4 regions of the Streptomyces sp. NPDC002790 genome follow, and region 1 is predicted to be linked to each of the others. Evidence: riboswitches for the same ligand, from Rfam matches in the RefSeq annotation. Region 1 holds a riboswitch; each other region holds the start of a gene.
The links. Region 1 has a riboswitch for cobalamin ahead of ABT004_RS15210 ((2Fe-2S) ferredoxin domain-containing protein). Riboswitches for the same ligand answer to the same signal wherever they lie in the genome.
Positions count from the first base shown of each region.

Region 2: another riboswitch for cobalamin. It lies ahead of ABT004_RS15940 (cobalamin biosynthesis protein); the one in region 1 lies ahead of ABT004_RS15210 ((2Fe-2S) ferredoxin domain-containing protein).
Region 3: another riboswitch for cobalamin. It lies ahead of ABT004_RS04005 (ABC transporter substrate-binding protein); the one in region 1 lies ahead of ABT004_RS15210 ((2Fe-2S) ferredoxin domain-containing protein).
Region 4: another riboswitch for cobalamin. It lies ahead of ABT004_RS04035 (FecCD family ABC transporter permease); the one in region 1 lies ahead of ABT004_RS15210 ((2Fe-2S) ferredoxin domain-containing protein).

Region 1 is NZ_JBEOVM010000026.1:68,724-72,924, forward strand. Features, by position in the region: gene ABT004_RS15200 (amidohydrolase family protein) at 1-546, opposite strand, end outside; gene ABT004_RS15205 ((2Fe-2S)-binding protein) at 664-1,338, opposite strand; gene ABT004_RS15210 ((2Fe-2S) ferredoxin domain-containing protein) at 1,335-1,727, opposite strand; cobalamin riboswitch at 1,789-1,912, opposite strand; cobalamin riboswitch at 2,006-2,229, shown strand; gene metE (5-methyltetrahydropteroyltriglutamate--homocysteine S-methyltransferase) at 2,396-4,201, shown strand, end outside.
Region 2 is NZ_JBEOVM010000028.1:63,536-67,736, reverse strand. Features, by position in the region: gene ABT004_RS15945 (cobyric acid synthase) at 1-944, opposite strand, end outside; gene ABT004_RS15940 (cobalamin biosynthesis protein) at 941-1,903, opposite strand; cobalamin riboswitch at 1,942-2,089, opposite strand; gene ABT004_RS15935 (hypothetical protein) at 2,175-2,396, opposite strand; gene ABT004_RS15930 (inorganic phosphate transporter) at 2,430-3,722, opposite strand; gene ABT004_RS15925 (lysozyme) at 3,926-4,201, opposite strand, start outside.
Region 3 is NZ_JBEOVM010000004.1:86,921-91,121, reverse strand. Features, by position in the region: gene ABT004_RS04010 (ABC transporter permease) at 1-743, opposite strand, end outside; gene ABT004_RS04005 (ABC transporter substrate-binding protein) at 727-2,211, opposite strand; cobalamin riboswitch at 2,312-2,488, opposite strand; gene ABT004_RS04000 (hypothetical protein) at 2,714-2,887, shown strand; gene ABT004_RS03995 (histidine phosphatase family protein) at 2,884-3,468, shown strand; gene ABT004_RS03990 (hypothetical protein) at 3,478-3,822, opposite strand; gene ABT004_RS03985 (CbtA family protein) at 3,947-4,201, opposite strand, start outside.
Region 4 is NZ_JBEOVM010000004.1:94,477-98,677, reverse strand. Features, by position in the region: gene ABT004_RS04045 (roadblock/LC7 domain-containing protein) at 1-68, opposite strand, end outside; gene ABT004_RS04040 (ATP-binding protein) at 86-1,306, opposite strand; cobalamin riboswitch at 1,649-1,770, shown strand; gene ABT004_RS04035 (FecCD family ABC transporter permease) at 1,879-2,958, shown strand; gene ABT004_RS04030 (ABC transporter ATP-binding protein) at 3,038-3,802, shown strand; gene ABT004_RS04025 (ABC transporter substrate-binding protein) at 3,833-4,201, shown strand, end outside.

The DNA.
Region 1 (4,201 bases):
GCCGCCGGTCTCCATGACCTTGATGACCTTGGCGCCCGCCTCCGCGTTGCGCCGCACAAGGCGCCGGACCTCCTCAGGGCCGGAGACCTCGCCACCGAGGAACCAGCAATGGCCACCGGGCGGAGTGACGGGCACCGTCGCCGAGACCAGCCGCGGGCCCACGGCCGAGCCCTCCCTGATGTCGTGGGCGAGACGCACCGCGAGGCCGCCCCGGTCACCGAGATCGCGGGCCGTCGTGACACCGACGCTCAGCAACTTCCGAGCCCGAGCGGCCATCGCGGCGAACAGCGCCTCGTCGTCCTGCTCCTGGAGCGTGGCTACGGGTTCCGGTCCCGCGTCGAAGCAGAGGTGCACGTGGGCGTCGATCAGGCCCGGGAGCACGGTCGCGGCGGGAAAGTCGAGCCGGGGCTCGTCGGGCTCCGCCTGGCGCTCGACCTCCGAGCGCGGGCCGGCGCCGGCGATGACGCCCTCGCGTACGAGGACGGCGCCGTCGGCGACTGTGTGAAGATCCGGTCCGGCCAGGACTTGCGCGGCGGTGATCAACATGAAGCGCGGCTCTCTTTCGTCTGCGAGGAACGCCAGTTGCTGCAACGCAGCACATCAGAAAGGGTCAGGGGTTGTCGGTTGCACGCGCCGCCCCGCCCCCGCTGTGTCCTGTCTTCGTCACCGCGTCAGACAGCAGTCTCCGCATGTGCCGCCGCCGGGAGCGCGGTAGAAGAGGCAGCAGCTCCGGCGGCGGAATGTCAGGTCCGGGCCGGTGATCCGGCCCGTTCCGTGTAGCCGGCCCGTCTCCAGGAGTTCGCGTGTCAGCCGCGTGAGATCCGTGCGCAAGTCGGGTCGGGACCGCAGCAGTTGAGCCGACGACCCGAGGAGAGCCGAGGCGGAATTGCCGGCCAGCAGGCGTGGCGCCACCTTGACGGTGAGGCCGTTCTCGACCGCTGCCAGGACTCCGTCCACCTCCGCGTGGACCGCGTCGGCGAGGGAGCGGAGCTCCGTCGCACGTCGGCCCTCGGGCCGGGGCAGGCGCAGAGCCGAGCTCTCACCGGACCACTCGACCGTGCTCATCGCCAGCACGATCCCGTGGACGAGGGCGCAGGCGAGGACCGGTGACCAGAGGCGTGCCGCGAGGCCCAGGTGGGCGATGGAGGCGCCGATGCGGGGTTCGGGGGTGGCGTAGTGGTCGTTGACCGCCTGGGCTCGTGCGGCGAGCCCGGCGTGGGTGAGCCGTGCATCGGGCCGCCGCCGCGTCGGCGTCGTGTCGAGGGCGAAGAATCCCCCGAGCCGCGACTCCACGTCCCGCAGCGCCTCGGCGACCTGTTCCGACGGCACCTCGTTCATGAGGCCCTGGCCCGGCGCGGCGCCTCGATGACGTAGAGGTCCAGGATCGCGGGGCGCTCCGCGACTCCCGGTCCGCCTGCCCCTATCCAGTCCGCGATGTCCTCGGTGGCGTCAGCGTCGTTGACCAGGCCGAGCCACACCGGTCGTGCTCCGGCCGCCCGACCGGCGGCGGAGGGCTGTACGACGATGACATTGGCCTGATCGCAGACGTCCAGGCACTCGGAGATCCGTGTCGGCGCGATCCGGCGCAACCGCGCCGTCTGCGCGGCGTGATCACCGTCGACCTTGACCGTTCCGCAGCAGCAGTCGCGGCACACGACCACGCGGCACGGAACCGCCCGGTCCGCCGCGGGGGCCGTCGCTTCGGCTTCGGCGAGCCGTTCGGGCATGCCGCATCCTCCCTCTCGCCGGGGAGTTCCGCCCCGGATCGCTTCGAGGGGGCGACAGCGTGAGTCTCCTGGCTCTCGGGTCCGTGCTCGTCCCGGCCTTCCCACCCTCGCGGGGGCAGTGGCTCTCCGGGATCCGCTCGCCGATCACAGTGGCGGTACCGCACCGGATTCGCACCGGTTTCCTCGGGCCGCCGTCGCCCGTGTTCACCGTCATCATGCCATCCGGCGAGGAGCTGCCGACGGGCCGGACGTTGTGGCGCCTCCCGGGCGCGGACCCGTAGGGTGAACGACGTAGCTGGTTCGCCCCGCCCGCCAGACGGGGTGTCGTAAGAGGGAACCCGGTGGGATTCCGGGACTGCCCCGCAGCGGTGAGTGGGAACGACCGCCGTCATACGCACTGGGCCCCGGAAGAGGGGTCTGGGAAGCGACGGTCACTAGGTGTCCGCCCTTTCGGGTGGGCGTGCCCGCAAGTCCGAAGACCTGCCAACTGCCCGTGCACGGACGACACGTGCGCGGACATCTCGGTGACCTCGAGGGCGGGTCGGCGTACACATACCGGCGAAAAGATCGTGCCTCGCAGCGCGCGGTCACCGCTCCGGTGGTGTCACTCCTTCGCGCCGCAGAGGCCTTCCGGGATCTCAGGGATACGTCTCTCGAAGGAGAATTCCGTGACCACCAGGACCGCGGACACCACGACCGCGCACACCGGGACCGAGCCCGCGCGGGCCACCGTGTACGGCTACCCTCGCCAGGGCCCGGACCGGGAACTGAAGAAGGCGATCGAGGGCTACTGGAAGGGCCGCGTCGACGCCGACGGTCTTCGCTCCACCGCCGCCGAACTCCGCCGTGCCAACTGGCGGGAACTGGCCGCGTCCGGCATCGACGAGGTGCCGACCGGCGACTTCTCGTATTACGACCACGTCCTGGACACGACCGTCATGGTCGGTGCGGTGCCCGAGCGCCACCGGGCCGCCGTCGCGGCGGACGCCCTGGACGGGTACTTCGCGATGGCACGCGGCACCCAGGACGTCGCCCCGCTGGAGATGACCAAGTGGTTCGACACCAACTACCACTACCTTGTGCCGGAGTTGGGCCCGGACACGGTGTTCACCACCGATTCCACCAAGCAGGTCGCGGAACTCACGGAGGCCCTCGCCCTCGGCCTGGACGCCCGCCCCGTACTGGTCGGACCGGTCACCTACCTTTTGCTGTCGAAGCCCGCTCCCGGCGTGGCCGACGACTTCGATCCGCTCACCCTGCTGGACCGCCTGCTGCCCGTCTACGCCGAGGTTCTCAGCGACCTGCGGGCCTCGGGCGCCGCCTGGGTGCAGCTCGACGAGCCCGCCCTGGTCCAGGACCGCACTCCGGCGGAGCTGAACGCCGCCGCCCGCGCCTACCGTGACCTCGGCACGCTCGCCGACCGGCCGAAGCTCCTGGTCGCCTCGTACTTCGACCGACTCGGCGAGGCCCTGCCGGTGCTCGCCAAGGCGCCCGTGGACGGTCTCGCCCTCGATTTCACCGGTTCCGCCACCGCCAACCTGGAGGAACTCGCCGCCGCCGGAGGCCTGCCCGGCAAGCGTCTCGTCGCCGGTGTGGTCAACGGCCGCAATGTGTGGGTGAACGACCTTGAGCGGTCACTCGCCACGCTCGGCACTCTGCTCGGACTCGCCGACCGCGTCGACGTGGCCGCTTCCTGCTCGCTGCTGCACGTTCCGCTGGACGCGTCCGTGGAGCGGGACATCGAGCCGCAGGTCCGGCGCTGGCTCGCCTTCGCCCGCCAGAAGACCACCGAGGTCGCCACCCTTGCCAGGGGCCTCACCCGAGGAACCGGCGTGGTCGAGGCCGAACTCGCCGCCAACCGCGCCGCGTTGAGTTCCCGGGCCACCTCGCCCATCACCCGTGATCCGGCGGTGCAGGCCCGCGCCGCCGCCGTCACCGAGGCGGACCTGCGCCGCTCGCAGCCGTACGCCGAGCGGACCGCCGCCCAGCGTGCCCTGCTGAACCTGCCGCTGCTGCCGACGACGACCATCGGCTCGTTCCCGCAGACCGGCGAACTCCGCGCCGCGCGCGCCGATTTGAGGGCCGGACGCATCGACAGCGAGGGGTACGAGTCCCGCATCAGGAACGAGATCCGTGAGGTCGTCTCCTTCCAGGAGAAGGCCGGTATCGACGTGCTCGTGCACGGCGAACCCGAACGCAACGACATGGTCCAGTACTTCGCCGAGCAGCTGGACGGCTACCTCGCCACGCAGCACGGCTGGGTCCAGTCCTACGGCACCCGCTACGTCCGCCCGCCGGTCCTCGCGAGTGACATCTCCCGCCCCGCAGCGATGACCGTGCGCTGGACGACGTACGCCCAGTCCCATTCCAGCCGTCCGGTCAAGGGCATGCTCACCGGCCCGGTCACCATGCTCGCCTGGTCCTTCGTCCGCGACGACCAGCCGCTGGGTGACACCGCCCGGCAGGTCGCCCTC
Region 2 (4,201 bases), on a different contig from region 1:
GGCACCACGACGAGGTCCGCGTCGACGAGCTCCTCGGCCCGGTCCACGAACCGCACCACGACACCCGGCTCGGCGGCCAACGCGTCCACATCGGTGAAGTTCGACATCAACGGCACCGCGCACACGGCGACCCGCAGCACGTCCTCGCCCACGGGCGGCGCCACGACGGACTCCCGTACGGCACCCCGAAGGGACACCCGAAGCCCGTCCTCCTCGTCGATGCCGAGGCCGTGCTGGAACGGCAGCACCCCGTAAGTGTCCCGCCCCGTAAGGGACTTGAGCATGTCGAGACCGGGCTCCAACAAGCTCACGTCACCCCGGAACTTGTTCACCAGATACCCGGCAAGAAGCTCCTGGTCCTCGGGAGCCAGCAGCGCGGTCGTCCCGAAGAACGAGGCGAAGACCCCACCCCGATCGATGTCGCCGACCACAAGCACCGGAAGCCGCGCGGCCCGCGCAAGCCCCATGTTCACGATGTCCGTCCGCCGCAGATTGATCTCCGCGGGCGAGCCCGCGCCCTCACAGATCACGGCGTCATGCGTGGCCCGCAGCTCCTCCAGACACCCGACCACGGTGTCGAGCAGCGCCGCCTGACGCCCCCCGTGATACCCCCGGGCACTCAACTCGCCGACAGGCTTGCCCATGAGCACGACCTGACTACTGCGATCGCTCCCCGGCTTGAGCAGCACCGGATTCATCAGCGCGCTCGGCTCCGCCCGCGCGGCCTGCGCCTGCATGGCCTGCGCCCGCCCGATCTCGGCACCCTCCCTGGTCACGAACGAGTTCAGGGACATGTTCTGCCCCTTGAACGGCGCGACCTTCACGCCCTGCCGCACCAGCCACCGGCAGATCCCGGCGGTGACGACACTCTTCCCGGCGTCGGAGGTCGTCCCGGCGACGAGCAGCCCGCCGCCTCGTCGAACACCGTCTCCACGCCCGCTCATCGCCGCACCCGCGCCCGTACCAGTCGCGCACCCACACAGACTCCCAACGCCAACAGAGACACCCGCCGTGACAGCCGCACGGCCCGATCCACATCACGTACCTCGACCGCACGCCCCGGCGCGTTCAGCACCGGCCGGTGCTCGACCCGCCCGCCGTACGCCAGGGTCCCGCCGAGCCGCACCCCGAGCGCGCCCGCGAAGGAGGACTCGACGACACCGGCGTTCGGGCTCGGATGCCGCCCGGCGTCCGCCCGCCACGCGTCCAGCGCCTCCCGGGGCCTGCCACCGGCGAGGACGGCGAGGACACCGGTCAGCCGGGCCCCCGGCCAGCCCGCCACGTCGTCGAGGCGGGCCGAGGCCCAGCCGAACCGCCGGTACTTCGCGGACTTGTGCCCGACCATCGCGTCGAGCGTGTTCACGGCGCGGAAGGCGACCAGGCCCGGCACTCCGCCGAGCGCGCCCCACACGAGCGCGCCCACGACCGCGTCGGAGGTGTTCTCGGCGACGGACTCGACGACACCGCGCGCGATCCCGTCGGCGTCGAGCCCCTGCGGATCACGGCCGCACAGCCGGGGCAGCAGCTCCCGCGCCAGCTCCACGTCTCCGGCATCGAGCGCGGACCCCACGCCGCGGGCCTCGCGGCCCAGCGAGGTGCCGCCGACGACGGCCCAGGTGGCGGCGGCCGTCAACGCGAGGGACGCGGCGGGGGAGCGGCGTACGACACGGGTCGCGGCGGCGGCGAGAGCGACGGCGCCTCCGGCACACACCACGGTGTGCAGGGCGCCCGCGCCACGGTGGTCACGCCACAGCCCGCGCTCGACGGCCCCGGCGGCGCGCCCGAATCCGGCGACGGGATGCCCACGGCGCGGATCGCCAAGAAGAAGGTCGGCGAAGATCCCGGCGGCGGCACCGCACGCATACACGCGCTCGCGCCGCCAGTTGCCGCGTGGGGCAAGCATGGCGGTAGGTGTCCTCACTCAGGGTGTCCACGCCCTGGTTCGACGAGACCGGCAGCGAGAGTTCCTGGCTCGCCCCTTCGAAGGAGGGGGCTCACAGTGGCGGGACCGCGCCGGATTCGCACCGGCTTCCTCAACTGCTGCCGTATATGGCGGGGGAAGTCCACCACGCTGCGAGTTGGCACGTCAACTTGCTGTTGAGGCGTACGCACGAAGGCGGGGCACGGGACGCCGAACGCCCCGCACCCCGCCCCCGAAGGGCCCTGATGTCGCCTCAGGCCACGATCAGATAGATCCCGTAGGCCACGGCCGCCGCGCACAGCGCGAAGCAGGCATACGCCCCTGATGTCGCGACCGCGGCCGAGCCACCGTCACGCGCCGCCGACTCCCGCTTGGAGAGGCCCACGATGCCGAGGGTGAACAGGCCGACGAGGGCCACGGTGACCACGAGAGAGACGCCGAACACGGAGCCGAGGGCCGCCCAGTCGATCTTCATTCCTGCCTGCTTCCTTCTGAGCTACAGCGCTGACTACAGCGTGGCGCCGGCGGGGCGCGCGGGATCGTTCACCGCTCCGGCCTTCGGCCGGTCGGTGATCTTCGCCTCGGACTCGGCCGACTCGACCGTGCCCGCGGGCGGCGGCGTGACCGAGGCGATCGCGGCGGTGACGACGCCCGGGGCTTCCTGCGCCTCCTGCGCTTCCTGCACGGGGGCGGCGTGCGGCTCGTCCGCCGTGACGTTGGTGTGGTCGACGGAGTTGCGACGCGAGAGCTTCCAAATGATCGCCGAGCCGGTCACGAGCAGCGCCGCGGTGAGGCCGATGCCCCACGCGCCCTGCTTGGTCAGGAACTCGGCGCCCGCGCCCACCAGGCCGGCGGCCGGCAGGGTCAGGCCCCACGCGATGAACATCCGGGTGGCGGTCGACCAGCGGACGACGCCGCCCTTGCGGCCGAGGCCCGCGCCCATCACACCGCCGGAGCAGACCTGCGTGGTGGAGAGCGAGAAACCCAGGTGCGAGGAGGCGAGGATCGCGGTCGCCGCACTGGTCTGCGCCGCGAAGCCCTGCTGCGGCGCGAGTTCGGTGAGGCCCTTGCCCATGGTGCGGATGATGCGCCAGCCGCCCAGGTACGTACCGAGGGCGATGGCCATACCGGCCGAGACGATGACCCACAGCGGCGGGTCGGCGTCGTGCCCGATGACGCCGCCGGTGATCAGCGCGAGGGTGATGATGCCCATCGTCTTCTGCGCGTCGTTCGTGCCGTGCGCGAGCGATACGAGCCCGGCGGAGGCGATCTGCCCGGCGCGGTACCCCTTCGCGGTCGCCTTCTGGTCCGTCTTCTTACTGATGCGGTACGTCAGGCGGGTGGCCAGCAACGAGGCGATACCGGCGACGAGCGGCGCGGCCACCGCGGGCAGCAGCACCTTGGTGACGACGGTCCCGCCGTTCACCGACGACCAGCCCATCGACATGACAGCGGCGCCGATGAGCCCGCCGAACAGCGCGTGCGACGAACTGGACGGCAGCCCGACCAGCCACGTCAGCAGATTCCAGAGGATGGCGCCCACCAGCGCCGCGAAGATGACCTCTGTCTTGAGGCCGTCCTCATTGATGATGCCGCCGGAGATGGTCTTCGCGACTTCGACGGAGAGGAACGCTCCGACGAGGTTCAGCACGGCGGACATGGCCACCGCCGCCTTCGGCTTGAGAGCGCCGGTCGAGATGGTCGTAGCCATCGCATTGGCGGTGTCGTGGAAACCGTTGGTGAAATCAAAAACCAGCGCGGTAACGATCACGATCGCAAGGAGCAGCGTGATGTGTTCCATTTACCCAGGCTTCGGTTGGACGTCAGTGGTTCTTGGAACGTAAAGAGCCCGAGTGAACGGAAGATGAACTGGGCCGGGCGCCCCGGTGACCTGATTCGGAGGGGTCTCGCTCCGCTTGCCTCGGGGCGGCGCCGCCGGTTCCGGTTCGAGGCGCCCTCGGCCCCGGAACCAGGGGCTCCGGGGCGCTTCGGACGGCCCTTCGACTAACCCCGCGCGAAGCGCTTGAGCTGGGTCATTGAGCCGTTGAAGAGATTCTGATCACCCGGGAGGCTGCCCTTGTCGTTGTACTGCCAGAACGTCCAGTAGGTCCAGCCCGCCGGGAGTGCGCCGGCGCTCCGGTCGTACCGGGCGAGCCACAACGCGTGGTTCGAGGCGAACGCCCCGCTGTTGCCGGTGCACTGCTTCCACCATCGCGCGTTGGTGTAGATGACGGGACGGCGTCCGGTCCTGCGTACGACCTCGTTGCTGAAGGACTTGAC
Region 3 (4,201 bases), on a different contig from region 1:
TGCTGCGCCGCCGGCCCCAGGGCACCCGGCAGCACATGGCGCACCACGATGACGCGCTCGCGCATGCCGAGCAGCCGCAGATGCTCGGCGACGGCACTGTGCCGCTGGTCCGCGACCCCGGCCCGTATCTGCCGTGCCAGGTCGCACAGGTGACGGGCCGTCAGTACGACGACGGGGAGGACCAGCACGGCGGGCTGCGCCCACAGCGCGTGCGCGTCCATGCCGACGGCGGTGGCGGGCAGCAGCCCGGCCGCCAGCGACACCGAGGCGACCAGTAGCAGCCCGAGCACGAACTCCGGCACGGCGTGCAGCACGACGGCGGCCGTGTTCAGCGCGCGATCGACGCGGCTGCCCTCCCGCAGCCCCGACACCGCGCCCACGAGCGGCGCGAGCACGGTGACGAGCAGCAGTGCCGGGACACCCAGCAGGAGTGTCACGCCGACGCGCCGGCCGATGTCGTCGCCGACGGGCAGGCCGGTCGTCAGAGAATTCCCCGGGTCCCCGGTGAAGAGGTGGGCGAGCCAGTGCCCGAAGCGGGACCAAGCCGGTTCGTCGAGACCCAACTGGTCGCGCAGTGCGGTGACTTGCTCCGGCGTGCCGAGTTCACCGCGCAGCACGTCGGCCGTGTCGCCGGGCAGCAGCGAGCCGACGGCGAACACGGCGAGAAGCACCACCAGGCACTGCAACAGCGCCAGCAGGCAGCGTCGGAGCACATACGCCCGCATGTCAGCTGACGCGGACACGGTCGAAGCGCGCCCAGTCGTGCGAGTTCGGGGGCGCCGCGCGCAAACCGGTGACCGAGCGCGCGACGGCGTCGTTGGCGTCGGAGAACGCCCACACCAGGAGTCCGGACTCGGCGCGGGCCAGCTTCTGGGCGCGGGCGAGCAGCCCGAGCCTGTCCTGCTCGTCCCGGCTGGTGCGGGCCCGGTCAAGGAGCGCGTCGAACTTCTTCGAGGCGTACTGCGTCTGGTTGCGGGCGGCGCCGCCACGGACCCGCTGCTGGAGGAAGTCGGAGACGGGCAGCGTGGAGGTGGTGTTGAAGGCGGCGATGCCCTTGGTCTTGATCTCGCTGAAGTACGTGCTGGAGGCGCGGGTGTTGGCGGTCAACTTGAGCCCCACCTCGCGTAGCTGACGAGCCATCAGGTCGGCGGCCGGTTCCCACGCGGCGTCGACGGCGCTGGTCTCCACGGTGATGTGCAGCCCCTGGGCTCCGGCCTCCTTCACGAGCCCGCGCGCCTCGTCGACGTCCCGCTTCCGGGGTTCCATGTCGTCGGGGTAGCCGCGCAGCCCCATCCCGAACAGGTCGTTGCCCACCTCGCCGTGCCCGGCGAGCGCGATCCTGACCAGTGCCTCCCGGTCGATGCCGAGCTGCACGGCGCGTATGAGCCGCGGATCGTCGAACGGGCTTCGTCCGGTGCGCAGAAGCAGTTGCTGCGCGGTGGCCCGCTTGGCCGTCAGAAGGTGTGTCGAGTTGTTCTTCTTCAGCCGTTCCACGGACGCTCCGCCCATGTCGGCGCCGTAGTGCACCTGCCCGGACAGCAGCGCGCCCAGCCGCGCCGACTCCTCGTTCGCGGGGACGATCTCCAGCTCGGCGATGTGCGGGGCGCCGTCCCAGTGGTCCGCCCAGCGCCGGTAGCGGGCGGTGCCGCCGGGCGTGAAGGACACGTAGGTGAAGGGGCCGGAGCCGACCGGCTTGCTGAAGTCCGTGGTGCCGTCCGGGATGATCTCGGTGCCGGGTCCCGCGAAGACGGTGGGGAACTCGAAGTTCGGCGCCTTCAGCACGAGGACGACGGTCCGGTTCCCGTCTGCCCTGCTCGCGCCGAAGTCGATCGCGGACAGCAGGACCTGCGACGGAGATCCGGTCTTGGGGTCGGCGGCGCGGCGGTAGCTGTAGAGCACGTCCTTGGCGGTGACCGGCTTGCCGTCGTGGAAGCGGGCCGCGCGCAGGCGGATGCGCCAGCGGGTGCCCGAGGAGTCGCTCTCCCAGGACTCCGCGAGCCGCTCGCGGACCGACAGGTCGTCCGCGTACGTGCCGAGGGTGTCGTAGAGGGCCTTGGCGCGGGCCTGGTCGACGAAGTTGGGTGCCACGTGCGGGTCGAGCGTCTCCTGGGAGCCACCGGAGGTGAACGCCGCGCGGAACCGGTCGCCGCCTCCCCCGTCCTTGGTGTCCCCGCCGCAGCCGCTGAGCAACCCGGCTCCGGCGAACGTCAACGCACCTGAGGCGGCCAGTACTTGGCGCCTGCCGGGCCCCGGGTGCCCCGTTCGGGCATGCGTCGTCACATCGATCCTCTCCGGGGTGTCCTCGCCCCTGCTGCTGGACCGGCGACGGGTCAGTCTCCTGGCTCCCGGATCATCACTCACCCCCGCCTTCCCGTCCGCTGTCGCGGACGGTGGCGTGCAGGAGGATCGCTCCCCGGTCACAGTGGCGGGACCGCGCCGGAATCACACCGGCTTCCTGGTCCCCGTCGCCTCTCGTGGGCTCATTGTGGCGCACGAGGGATCGGGGAAGGCACCCGGTGTCCTTGGAGCACGGGAGCGGCCGGGCCGTCTCAGGCCCGATGCCCGTCCCCCGGCCCGTCGTCCGACACCGGATAGGGCACGAACGTGCGGCCAGTTCGGCCGCGGGCACCGGATCGCCGATCAGGTCCGCGGAGAAGACGGTCAGACGCATGGGAACGCCCTCCAGCGCCGCCGTCTCCTCCACCACAGTGAGGTGTTCGAGGGCACCCGGAACGACACCCAGTTCTTCCTGCAACTCCCGCCCCTCGACTTCGTCGCCGTACTCGTCACCACCTTCCGCGACCACCGCACGGACCTGCTGAAGGAACATCGGCGGCGGGGAGTACGCTCCCCTCGCACGGCCATCGAGTCCCAGGGAGTTCCGTGACCACGCGCCTGCTGCTCGTCTCACCGGCCGTGACCGCCTCAGCACGGAGCGGCGTGTTCGACGACGGGGCGTCCCTCGACTCGGCCGGCGCCGCTCAGGCTCGTCGCGCGGCCGGAACCCTGCCCTTGGCCGACCGCGTCGTCGTCTCCCCCGGCACCCGGTGCGCACAGACCGCCGACGCTCTCGGCCTCAATGCCGGGCAAGCCGCACCCGCCCTGGCAGGCCTCGACGCGGGCAGTTGGCGCGGCCGGTCGCTGGACGACGTGAGCGCCACGGAACCGCAGGCGGTGGCTCGTTGGCTGACGGACCCGGAGGCCTCACCGCCGGGTGGTGAGTCCGTGGCCGACGTGTGCGCACGGGTCGGCCGCTGGCTGGACGAGGTCAGGGAGGGCGGTACGGCGTCCGGCCGGGTCGTCGCCGTCGTGGAACCCGAGGTGGTGCGGGCGGCCGCGGTCCATGCGACAGGGGCTCCGCTGTCCGCCTTCTGGCGCCTTGACGTCGCGCCGCTGTCGGCCACGGAGTTCAGTGGGCGCTCCGGTCGCTGGAACATCCGGCTCGGCCGCATGCTCGGCGCCGAGTGAGCGCTCCGATCAACGGCCCTGCCCCCGGTGGCGGGCCAACAGCTCCGCCAATTCGCACCGTACGCAGGCGGACCGTGCCGCCTCGGGACTGTCCTCGCGTACGGCGGGTCCGGTACCGCTCGGCGTGTGCCCGACGGCAGCGCACTCGTCGGCCGGGCACGCCGCCACGAGCTCCGTCAGGTCGCGCACCAGCTGCTCGGTCCGCTTCGCCTGCTGGGCGAGCACCCGCATCCGCGCGCTCTGCCCGCCGATCTGCCGTCGGCCGGCGATGAGCTGTTCGTACTCGTCGAGGGTCAGGGCGACCGCCGCGCGACCGCCGAGAGTGATACGGCGCGGCTCCGGGTGTCTGGCCACTCAGCTCCTCGATTCCTCACGCGAACCATGCGCGGATGAACCCTGATGTGGTGCGAAAACACGCGAGGGCCCCGGATGACTCCGTGGGCCCTCTTCTACGTTTCCCGCGACCCGCCCGGGGCCATCATTGGCCCGCCGCGACCGTTTCCCCAGGTGTGGCGGCCACGGGCTTCGGCCGCAGCAGTCGCTGCGCCAGCTCTCCGAACAGCAGGCCGAATCCGGCCCACAGCGTGATCTGTGTGGCGAGGGCGGAGAGCCGGAAGCGCCACAGCAGCGCGGCCGGGAAGTGCTCGGGCGCGTCGTTGATCGCCGGCAGGAACTCGTAGGCCAGGCCGACGATCACGGCGAATCCCAGCACGGCGACGACTGTCGCGTACCA
Region 4 (4,201 bases), on a different contig from region 1:
AGGCCGTCGGCGGACAGCAGGACGGCATGGCGCGCACCGACCACGTTCTTCACGATGTCGTCGAGCATCCACGACAGGTCGGCGCTCACCGGTCATCAGACCCTTCGCCCAGTGGGGCCTCGTCGGCGCGCGCTTCAAGGGTGCCGCGCTGGAACGCGCCCAGCCCCCGGCTGGATGCCCGAGGCAGGGACTGTGTGACGCCGTCCGGGTGGGGCATGTCCGCCGGAGCTGCGGGGGTGTTCGGCGACTGGCGGTTGGCGCGTTTGGGCAGACCGTTCGGGGTGCGCTGGGGTGCCACCTCGGAACGGCTCGGTCCCTGGCGAACGGGCGAGGGCGCGACGTGTGCGGCCGGTGCGGGAGCGGAGGTGGGGGTGGGGGTGGGCGCAGCCTTGGGGGTCGCCTCTTCCATGGTCCACAACTCCTCGGGCAGCAGGACGACGGCCCGCACACCGCCGTAGCGGGACACACCGGAGACGTCCACCTTGAAGCCGTACTGACGGGCGATCAGGCCGATCACCGGGAAGCCGAACTTCGGCTGGGTGCCCAGCTGTTGCAGCTGCGGCGGTTCGTCGCCGGACAGCAGGGTGGTGGCACGCTGGCGGTCCTCGTCGCTCATGCTGACGCCGGCGTCGTCGATGACGATGCACAGGTTGCCCTGCACGCGCTGGAACGTGACCTCGATCGGGGCGTCGTGCTGCGAGAAGCTCGCCGCGTTGTCCAGCAGTTCGGCGACGGCCAGTGCGACCGGCGCGACCGCGGTGGCCTTGAGGGCCAAACCGGGCTGCTGCATGATCGACACGCGCTGGAAGTTGCGGATCTGGCCCTGGGCGCTGCGCGCCACGTCGTACACGCTGGCCGGCCGGTTGCGGCGGCCCAGCGGCGCCCCGCACATCACCGCGATGCCCTGGGCCTTGCGCGCCATCTGAGCGTTGGCGTGGTGCACGTCCAGGAGGTCATTGAGGACTTCGTGGCCGCCGTACTTGCGCTGCACGCTGTCCAGCAGCGCGGTCTGCTCGGCCGCCAGGCTCTGCAGGAAGCTGGCCGCCCCCTTGAGGACCGACTTCGTGCTGTCCTCCGCGGCCGCCCGCGCCTCGGCGATGACGCCGTCCCGCTCCGCGCGGGACCTCTTCAGTTCGGACTGGTGGGCCGCGATCTGCGCGGTGGCCTGGTCCAGTCGTTGTTGCTGTTCCTCTGCGTCCTGACGTCTCTTGTCGGTCAGCGCTCGGGTACGGGCTATGAGTGCAACGCTTGCGACGATGGATATCAGCGCAATCGCACCCAGGCACCACACAAGTGCGTGTGTCATGGACGCCTCTCTTGGCACGGGCAGATAGATCGGCGACCCGTACCCCCGCTCTCCCCCCGCGGCAGTGTCAAGTCGGCGCGCGGGGTGAGTTGATCAAGATCGCCGCGGGGATGCTACCAGGGCCGCTGCGGCTCAACCGCCTTGCCTCATAGCCCCGTTGAAGCGAAACGGACTATTCGCGTCCGCGGCGGCATGGTTTCCGCCACAGCGATGATCGATAATCGGCCATCCCCTGGTCGGACTCCGTTGGTCGGGTACGGATGTGGCCGGGTTCCCGGCTCACACACGTGATGCGCGTCATGCGGGGAACACCCCGGCCGGAGCCTGGCCGCCCTTCCCGGCTTGCTAGGCTGCGCCTGCCTCCCGCGGGGGAAGCCGGTGCGAATCCGGCGCTGACCCGCAACGGTGTGCGTGGCCTGCCTGGCCATGCGAGTCCGATCACCCGCGGCAGGTGCGTGACCCGTCGACCGCTCGCCGTGGACTGCGAGCAGGGACAGCCAGAAACCCTGCGGGTCCTGCTGGCGCCCTGCACCTTCCTCCGGTGGCGCCAACCCGGAGGATGTTCGCCCGTGTTGCTCCGCACCGCCGCTCCCGCTGCCCCCACCGATGTCTCGCGTGGGCGCATACCGGCTGTCCCGCTGGCGGTCGCTCTCGTGCTCGTCCTGGCCGTCTCGTTGGCGTGCGGGGTCGGGCTCGGCGCGGCCGGCATGAGCTGGGCACAGGTGCTGCGCCTCATGTGGGCGGGGCTCAGTGGCGGGAGTCTCGGCGCCGACGACGCGGGGGCCTACACCATCGTGTGGGAGATCCGGTTCCCGCGCGTCGTGCTCGCCGCCGTCGTCGGCGCGGGGCTCGCCGCGGTCGGCGTCGCGGTGCAGGCGCTGGTGCGCAACGCCCTCGCTGACCCCTTCGTACTCGGCATCTCTTCGGGCGCCGCCGTCGGCGCCAACGCCGTCATCCTCTTCGGAGCACTGGCCGGACTCGGCGTCTGGGCGCTCTCCTTCTCGGCCTTCGTGTCGGCACTCGCCGCAACCGTCGTGGTCTACCTGGTGGCCCGCTCCCCGCTCGGACTCAGCCCGCTGCGCCTCGTGTTGACCGGTACGGCGCTCGCCTACGGGTTCCAGGCCGTCACCACCGTCATGGTCTTCGGCGCCGAGCGGGGCGAGGCCGCGCGCGCGGCGATGATGTGGCTGCTCGGCAGTCTGGGCGGTGCGACGTGGCCGAAGGTCCCGCTGGCCGCCGCGACGGTCGTGGTCGGCTGGCTGTGGCTGCGACTCCGGGCGGGCTCGCTGGACGCGCTCTCGATGGGCGACGAGACGGCGGCCGCCCTGGGCGTGCCACCGGACCGGTTGCGGCGCGAACTGTTCGTCGTGACCGCCGCCGTGACGGGCACGGTCGTCGCCGTGAGCGGGGCGATCGGCTTCGTCGGGCTGATGGTTCCGCACCTCGTGCGGATGCTCGTGGGCGCCTCGCACGCGCGCGTGCTCGCGATCGCGCCGCTCGCCGGGGCGGTCCTGCTCGTGTGGGCCGACGTGCTGTCACGGGTGCTGCTCGCACCGACCGAACTCCCGGTGGGTGTGGTCACGGCTGCCCTTGGTGTCCCCGCGTTCCTCCTGCTCATGCGGCGCGGTGGCCATGCGCTGACGGGCCGTTGAGTCCGCCCGTCCCTCGGCCCCGCCCCGTATCCGTACACGTACACGTACACGTACCGAAGCTTGTTCTTGAGGAGGAGTCATGCGGCTCGACGTCGAAGGTGTGTCGGTCGAGGCGGCGGGGGCGCGGATCGTCGACGAGGTCACCCTCGGCGCGGCGGCCGGCACCTTCGTGGGTCTCGTCGGCCCCAATGGCAGCGGCAAGTCGACGCTGCTGCGGTGCGTCTATCGGGCGCGGCGGCCGGACGCGGGAGTCGTCACGGTCGAGAGCGAGGACGTGCACGGCATGACACCCCGGGCCGCGGCGCGTCTGATCGCCGCGCTGCCGCAGGAGTCGGTGGCGGACTTCGACTTCACCGTTACCGAGATCGTCGCCATGGGCCGCCTGCCGCACCGCGAACGCGATGCCGCCCGTGACCGGCAGGTCTGCCGACAGGCCCTGGAACAGGCGGGCGTGGACCACCTCGCCGACCGCGGCTTCCTGTCGCTGTCCGGCGGCGAGAAGCAGCGTGTGCTCATCGCCCGCGCGCTCACCCAACAGCCGCACGTCCTCGTCCTCGACGAGCCCACCAACCACCTCGACATCGCCCACCAGCTCGACGTGTTGCGCCGGGTGCGCGCCAGCGGCCCGACGGTCCTCGCGGCCCTGCACGACCTGAACCTCGCCGCCGCCCACTGCGACCGGCTGCACGTCCTGCACGCCGGCCGTGTCGTCGCCTCCGGCACCCCGGACGAGGTGCTCTCCCGCTCGCTGCTCGCCGAGGTCTTCGGCGTACGGGCACATCGCGTGTGCCACCCCGAGACCGGCGCCACCCAGTTCCTCTTCGATCCGCTGACGACTCACTGACCCCGCTCCGACCCACTCTGGAAGGCTCCCGTGCGCAAGCTCATGCCCGCCTCGCTCGGCCTCGCCGCCGCGCTCACCCTCACCGGCTGCGGCGCGAACGTCGCGTCCGACAGCAAGTCGACGACGTCCGCGTCGGTGTCCGTCACCAACTGCGGGAAGAAGGTCACGTACGACAAGCGCCCCCAGCGCGTGGTGACCAACGATGTCGGCATCACCGAGCTGATGTTCGCGCTCGGTCTCGAGGACCGCATGGCCGGCTACGCCATGCCGGCCGACAAGGGCTCCACCGACGGGTTGCCGTACAAGGGCGCCTACGACAAGGTGAAGTGGCTCTCCAAGGACCGTGTCACCAAGGAGGTGGCCCTCGACGCGCGCGCCGACCTCGTCTTCGCCGGCTGG